2 regions of the Streptomyces pactum genome follow, and region 2 is predicted to be linked to the other one. Evidence: predicted binding sites of a transcription regulator. Region 2 holds the regulator's gene; the other holds the start of a gene.
The links. The regulator HrcA, encoded in region 2, represses chaperone genes, less so after heat shock. The targets are predictions, from matches to a motif close to TTNGCACTCNGNNNNNCNGAGTGCNAA.
Positions count from the first base shown of each region.

Region 1 (3,402 bases), 2.2 Mb from region 2:
GATCACGCACACGCCGCCGGCCAGCTTCGCGAGGCGCTCCTGGAGCTTCTCGCGGTCCCAGTCGGAGTCCGTGGCCTCGATCTCGGCCTTGATCTGCGCGATGCGGCCGTCGACCTCGTCGCGCTTGCCGGCACCGTCGACGATCGTGGTGTCGTCCTTGGTGACGGTGATGCGGCGGGCGGTACCGAGCACCTCGAGGCCGACCTGGTCGAGCTTGAGGCCGACCTCCTCGGAGATGACCGTGGCGCCGGTGAGGACGGCCATGTCCTGCAGCATCGCCTTGCGGCGGTCGCCGAAGCCGGGGGCCTTGACGGCCACCGCGTTGAACGTGCCGCGGATCTTGTTCACGACGAGGGTGGAGAGCGCCTCGCCCTCGAGGTCCTCGGCGATGATCAGCAGCGGCTTCGAGGCGTTGGCCTGGATGACCTTCTCCAGCAGCGGCAGCAGGTCCGCGATGGAGGAGATCTTGCCCTGGTTGATGAGGATGTACGGGTCCTCGAGGACGGCCTCCATGCGCTCCTGGTCCGTCACGAAGTACGGCGACAGGTAGCCCTTGTCGAAGGCCATGCCCTCGGTGAAGTCCAGCTCCAGACCGAAGGTGTTGGACTCCTCGACGGTGATGACACCGTCCTTGCCGACCTTGTCCATCGCCTCGGCGATGAGCTCGCCGACCTGCTGGTCCTGGGCGGACAGCGCGGCCACGGCGGCGATGTCGGACTTCTCGTCGATCGGGCGCGCGGTGGCGAGGAGGTCCTCGGACACGGCGGCGACGGCCGCGTCGATGCCCTTCTTCAGCAGCGCCGGGGAGGCGCCGGCGGCGACGTTCCTCAGGCCCTCGCGGACCAGTGCCTGGGCCAGCACGGTGGCGGTGGTGGTGCCGTCACCCGCGATGTCGTTGGTCTTGGTCGCCACCTCCTTCACGAGCTGGGCGCCGAGGTTCTCGTACGGGTCCTCGATCTCGACCTCGCGGGCGATCGTGACACCGTCGTTGGTGATGGTGGGGGCGCCGAACTTCTTGTCGATGACGACGTTGCGGCCCTTGGGGCCGATCGTCACCTTCACCGTGTCGGCAAGCTTGTTGACGCCGCGCTCGAGGGCGCGACGGGCGTCCTCGTCGAACTTCAGGATCTTCGCCATGGGAGCGTGAGCCCTCTTCCGGAAATTTTGGGGTTCTACGGCACTGCGCCCCCGACACCCGGCTTTTTATGGACGCGGGAGCCAGGGGCGCAGCTGGAAAGCAAGGTGCTTCGGTGAACTACTTCTCGACGATCGCGAGCACGTCGCGGGCCGAGAGGACGAGGTACTCCTCGCCGTTGTACTTCACCTCGGTGCCGCCGTACTTGCTGTAGAGCACGACGTCACCGACGGTGACGTCGAGCGGAAGACGGTTGCCGTCCTCGAAGCGGCCCGGGCCCACGGCCAGGACGACGCCCTCCTGGGGCTTCTCCTTGGCGGTGTCCGGAATGACCAGGCCCGAAGCCGTGGTCTGCTCGGCGTCGAGCGGCTGGACCACAATGCGGTCCTCGAGCGGCTTGATGGCAACCTTGGAGCTGGTGGTCGTCACGATCCGACCTCCCCCTTCGGAGATCTCACGGGGTTAACTGTCTGAGGTGGCGACCAGGTGGATCCGTCGTCGCGGGTGCCGGACCTGCCCGTCGCGTAGTTGGCACTCTCCAGTGGGGAGTGCCAGGTCCGAGACTATGACCGCGATTAGCACTCGGTCAAGCGGAGTGCCAATGCCGGCGGCGCGTCGGCGGTATTTCGGCGCAAGCGGGGGGTCCGCGGGCTGCCGCCCCCGGCATCGAGAAGTCAGAGGTAGTCCCCCAGGCGTCCCACCCGCAGCCCCTGCTCCTCGATCTCCGCCAGCAAACGTTCCGTGCGGGCACTCAGGCCCAGGCCCGTCGGGTGGTCCGGGGCGACGGACACGATGTCGCCGGGGTGGAGGCGGGCGTTGCCGCGGGTGTAGGTGAGGTCGCCGCCGGGGTTCAGGACCGCCCGCCACAGGACGACCGCCGTGATGCCGCAGTCGGCGGCGGCGCGCAGGGTGGTGGTGTCGTACCTGCCGTGGGGCGGGCGGAAGAGATGCGGGCGGACGCCGAAACGGGATTTGAGCTTGGTCTGCTGGCCGCAGATCTCGGCGCGCTGGCCGGCGTAGGGCAGGCCGCGCAGGGAGCGGTGGTCCAGGGTGTGGTTCTGCAGGCTCGCGCCGACCGAGCGGAGCCGGGCGAAGTGGCCGTACGCCGGTCCGGCGACGGTGTCGGTGAGGAACAGGGTGACCGGGAGCCGGTGTGCGCGGACCAGGTCGGCGAAGTGCGGGTCGCGCTCGGCGCTGTCGTCGAAGGTGAGGAAGACGACCCGGTCGGTGGTGCGGACGTGGTCCACGACGGGCGGCAGGTTCTGACCCCGGTAGCTGCCCTGAGCGGGCTCTCCGGCCGCCGGCTGCTGCGCGGGGCCGGCTGACTGGGCGCAGCCGGTGAGCAGTACGGCGGCCAGGGCGGCCCCGGCGGGCCGGAACCGCCCGCGCCTCACAGGTAGTCCTCCAGCCGGGCCACGGCGTATCCCTCGGCGGTGACCTTGTCGAGGAACTCGCGCACCATGTCGCGCATGGTGCCGCCCCAGTCGTCCTCGCCCCGGAAGTGGGTGAGGACGATGTCGCCGGGGTGGATCTCCCGGTCCCACTCGCGGTAGTCCCAGTGGTCGGCGAAGACCTCCTCGTTCCAGATCGGGGCGTACTCGATGCCACAGGCCTTCGCCGCGCGCAGGGTGTCGCGGTCGTAGTTGCCGTAGGGCGGGCGGAAGACGGTGGGGCGCTTGCCGTAGCGCTTCTCGATCACGTCCTGCATACCGCAGATCTCGCGCTTCTGCTCGGCGTAGGACAGGCCGGGCAGGTAGGGGTGGTGGAGGGTGTGGTTGTTGAGGGTGACGCCTCTGTCCTGCATCTTCTTGAAGTAGCCGTAGTCCTCCTTCGCCAGGTAGTCGCTGAGGAAGGCGGTGTACGGGATCTTCAGCTCGCTCATCATCCGCAGGAACGCCGGGTCCTTCTCGGCGCCGTCGTCGATGGTGAGGAAGACGATCTTCTCCTTGGTCGGGATCGAGGTGAAGACCGGCGGGAGGTTCTTCTGGCCGGTCACCTCGAAGCCTTCGCGCGCCTTGATCTCCGGCTTGCGGGCCGGGGGCGGCGGGGCCGTCAGCGGGACCTTCTTCAGGTTCCAGCGCTTGGCGGCGGCGACCCGGGCGGCCTGGGCCGCGCGCAGCTTGGACGCGTAGGCGTCGAGCGCTCGGGCCGGGGGCGCCTGGAGGGGCTGCCGGCCGGCGGCGCCCCGCACCTCGGAGGCGTCCTGCGCACAGCCGGAGGCGAGGGCGGCGACGGCGAGCGCGGCGACACCGCCGCGCATCCGGAGC
Region 1 covers NZ_CP019724.1:3,577,407-3,580,808, forward strand. The annotation lists gene groL (chaperonin GroEL) at 1-1,137, opposite strand, end outside; gene groES (co-chaperone GroES) at 1,256-1,564, opposite strand; gene B1H29_RS14635 (polysaccharide deacetylase family protein) at 1,810-2,529, opposite strand; gene B1H29_RS14640 (polysaccharide deacetylase family protein) at 2,526-3,395, opposite strand.
Region 1: the regulator HrcA is predicted to act here: its motif matches at 1,711-1,737, upstream of groES (co-chaperone GroES).

Region 2 (3,402 bases):
GAACCGGGCACCAGGTGGTCCACCAGGACCCCCAGCCGCGCGTCCGGCCCCGGTGCGAAGTCGGCGACGATCGACGGCAGATCGTCCACGCCCTCCAGGTACTCCACGACCACGCCCTCGATGCGCAGGTCGTCGCCCCACACCCGCTCGACCAGCTCGGCGTCGTGCCGGCCCTCGACGTAGATGCGCCCGGCGCGGGCCACGCGCGCGCGTGCTCCCGGGACCGCCACGGAGCCCGATGCCGTACGGGTGGGCCGTACCGGGCCCGAGACGGGCCGTACGAGGGTCACCACCCGCCCCTCCAGCAGGAAGCCGCGCGGTTCCATCGGGAAGACCCGGCGTTTGCCGAAGCGGTCCTCCAGGGTCACCGTGCCCGCCTCGCAGCCCGTCACCGCGCCGCAGAAGCCGGTGCCGGGCTCCTCGACCACCAGGCCGGGGTCGGCCGGGACCTCCGGTACCGGCTGCGGTTTCTTCCACGGAGGGGTCAGGTCGGCGGAGTACTGGCGCATTCTGACGACGATACGAGAAACGGACCCGGCGTGATCAGCGCGACACGCCGAACCGGTCGGCCAGCGCGTCCCGTTGGGCCCGGACGAACGCCGCGTCCACCACCGCTCCGTGACCGGGCACGTACAGTGCGTCCTCGCCGCCCAGGGCGAGCAGCCGGTCCAGGGCGGCGGGCCAGTGCGACGGCACGGCGTCGGGGCCCGCCTGCGGCTCACCGGACTCCTCGACCAGGTCGCCGCAGAAGACCACCCCCGGCTCGCCCGGCACCAGCACCGCGAGGTCGTGACCGGTGTGCCCCGGGCCCACGTCGGCGAGCCTGACCCGCCGGGCGGCACCCAGGTCGAGCGTCCACTCGCCGCGGACCTCGTGGCGGACGCGGACGAGTGCGTCGGCCGCCTCCCGCGCCGGCCGCGCGTCCAGTCCCTCCGCCACCGCGTCCGACCGCAGGGCCTCCCGCCCGTGTCCGCCAGGCGCGAACACCGCGTCCGTGCCCGCCGCGCCGTACACCTCCGCGCCCGTGAAGGCGGCCGCGCCGAAGACGTGGTCGAAGTGCGGATGGGTCAGCGCGAGATGCGTCACACGGTGGCCGGCGAGTTCCCGCGCCTCCGCGCGCAACCGGGCGCCCTCGTCGAGGCTCGATCCCGCGTCCACCACCAGCGCCGCGCCCGCGCCGACGACCAGCCCCGCCGTGCAGTCCCAGCCCGGCAGCCGGCGCCGCCCCACCCCGGCCGCCAGCCGCTCCCATCCCAGGTCTTCCCAAGTCACCGTCACGACGACGACGCTAGCGCCGCGACACCTCCGTTCACGGCGGTGTGCCCCCGGCCTTGCCGGGGGCGTACCCCACGGCCGTACACTGGGCCGGGGAAGTCTGGCACTCGCGCGCCGTGAGTGCCAGGAGGACAGTGAGACGGTCAGGACGCCGGGCGGACGACATGCTGGAGGTGCGCGCGAATGCTGAGTGAACGCAGGCTCCAGGTGCTGCGCGCCATCGTCCAGGACTACGTGGGCACCGAGGAGCCGGTCGGCTCCAAGGCGCTCACCGAGCGGCACAACCTCGGCGTCTCCCCGGCCACCGTGCGCAATGACATGGCGGCCCTGGAGGACGAGGGGTTCATCGCCCAGCCGCACACCAGCGCCGGACGCATTCCGACCGACAAGGGCTACCGGCTCTTCGTCGACAAGCTGGCCGGCGTCAAGCCGATGACCCCGCCCGAGCGGCGCGCCATCCAGAACTTCCTGGAGGGCGCCGTCGACCTCGACGACGTGGTGGCCCGCACGGTGCGGCTGCTCGCGCAGCTCACCCGGCAGGTCGCCGTCGTGCAGTATCCGTCGCTGACCCGCTCGACCGTGCGGCACGTGGAGTTGCTCTCCCTGGCGCCCGCGCGCCTGATGCTCGTGCTGATCACGGACACCGGCCGGGTCGAGCAGCGGATGGTGGACTGCCCGGCGCCGTTCGGCGAGGCGTCCCTGGCGGACCTGCGCGCGCGGCTCAACAGCCGGGTGGCCGGGCGCCGTTTCTCGGACGTGCCGAGCCTGGTGGAGGATCTGGCGGAGGCCTTCGAGGCCGAGGACCGCGGTACGGTCTCCACGGTGCTCTCCACTCTCCTGGAGACGCTGGTCGAGGAGAACGAGGAGCGGTTGATGATCGGCGGCACCGCCAATCTGACCCGCTTCGGGCACGACTTCCCCTTGGTGATCCGACCCGTCCTCGAGGCGCTGGAGGAGCAGGTCGTGCTCCTCAAGCTGCTCGGCGAGGCGAAGGATCCGGGCGTGACCGTCCGTATCGGTCATGAGAACGCCCACGAAGGACTCAACTCCACGTCCGTCGTGTCGGTGGGCTACGGTTCGGGCGGCGAGGCGGTTGCCAAGCTCGGCGTGGTCGGACCGACCCGCATGGACTACCCGGGAACGATGGGAGCGGTACGCGCAGTGGCACGGTACGTCGGACAGATCCTGGCGGAGTCGTAGGTGGCCACGGACTACTACGCCGTACTCGGCGTACGCCGCGACGCGTCCCAGGACGAGATCAAGAAGGCGTTCCGGAGGCTCGCCCGCGAGCTGCACCCGGACGTCAACCCCGATCCGAAGACCCAGGAGCGGTTCAAGGAGATCAACGCCGCCTACGAGGTGCTGTCGGACCCGCAGAAGAAGCAGGTCTACGACCTCGGCGGCGACCCCCTCTCGCAGGCCGCCGGCGGCGGCGCGGGCGGCTTCGGCGCGGGTGGCTTCGGCAACTTCTCGGACATCATGGACGCCTTCTTCGGCACGGCGTCGCAGCGCGGACCGCGCTCGCGCACCCGCCGGGGCCAGGACGCGATGATCCGCATCGAGGTCGAGCTGGACGAGGCCGCGTTCGGCACGACCAAGGACATCCAGGTCGACACGGCCGTCGTCTGCAACACCTGCAACGGCGAGGGCGCGGCGCCCGGCACGTCGGCCCAGACGTGTGACATGTGCCGCGGCCGCGGCGAGGTGTCGCAGGTCACCCGGTCCTTCCTGGGCCAGGTCATGACCTCCCGCCCCTGCCCGCAGTGCCAGGGCTTCGGCACCGTGGTCCCGACCCCGTGCCCCGAGTGCGCGGGCGACGGCCGGGTCCGCTCCCGGCGCACGCTGACCGTGAAGATCCCGGCCGGCGTCGACAACGGCACCCGGATCCAGCTCGCGGGCGAGGGCGAGGTCGGCCCCGGCGGCGGCCCCGCCGGCGACCTGTACGTCGAGATCCACGAGCTGCCGCACTCGACCTTCCAGCGGCGCGGGGACGACCTGCACTGCACGGTCACCATCCCGATGACGGCGGCGGCCCTCGGCACCAAGGTGCCGCTGGAGACGCTCGACGGCATGGAGGAGATCGACATCCGCCCGGGCACCCAGTCCGGCCAGTCGGTCCCGCTGCAC
Region 2 covers NZ_CP019724.1:5,783,728-5,787,129, forward strand. The annotation lists gene B1H29_RS24675 (DUF3097 domain-containing protein) at 1-509, opposite strand, end outside; gene B1H29_RS24680 (MBL fold metallo-hydrolase) at 544-1,278, opposite strand; gene hrcA (heat-inducible transcriptional repressor HrcA) at 1,459-2,475, shown strand; gene dnaJ (molecular chaperone DnaJ) at 2,476-3,402, shown strand, end outside.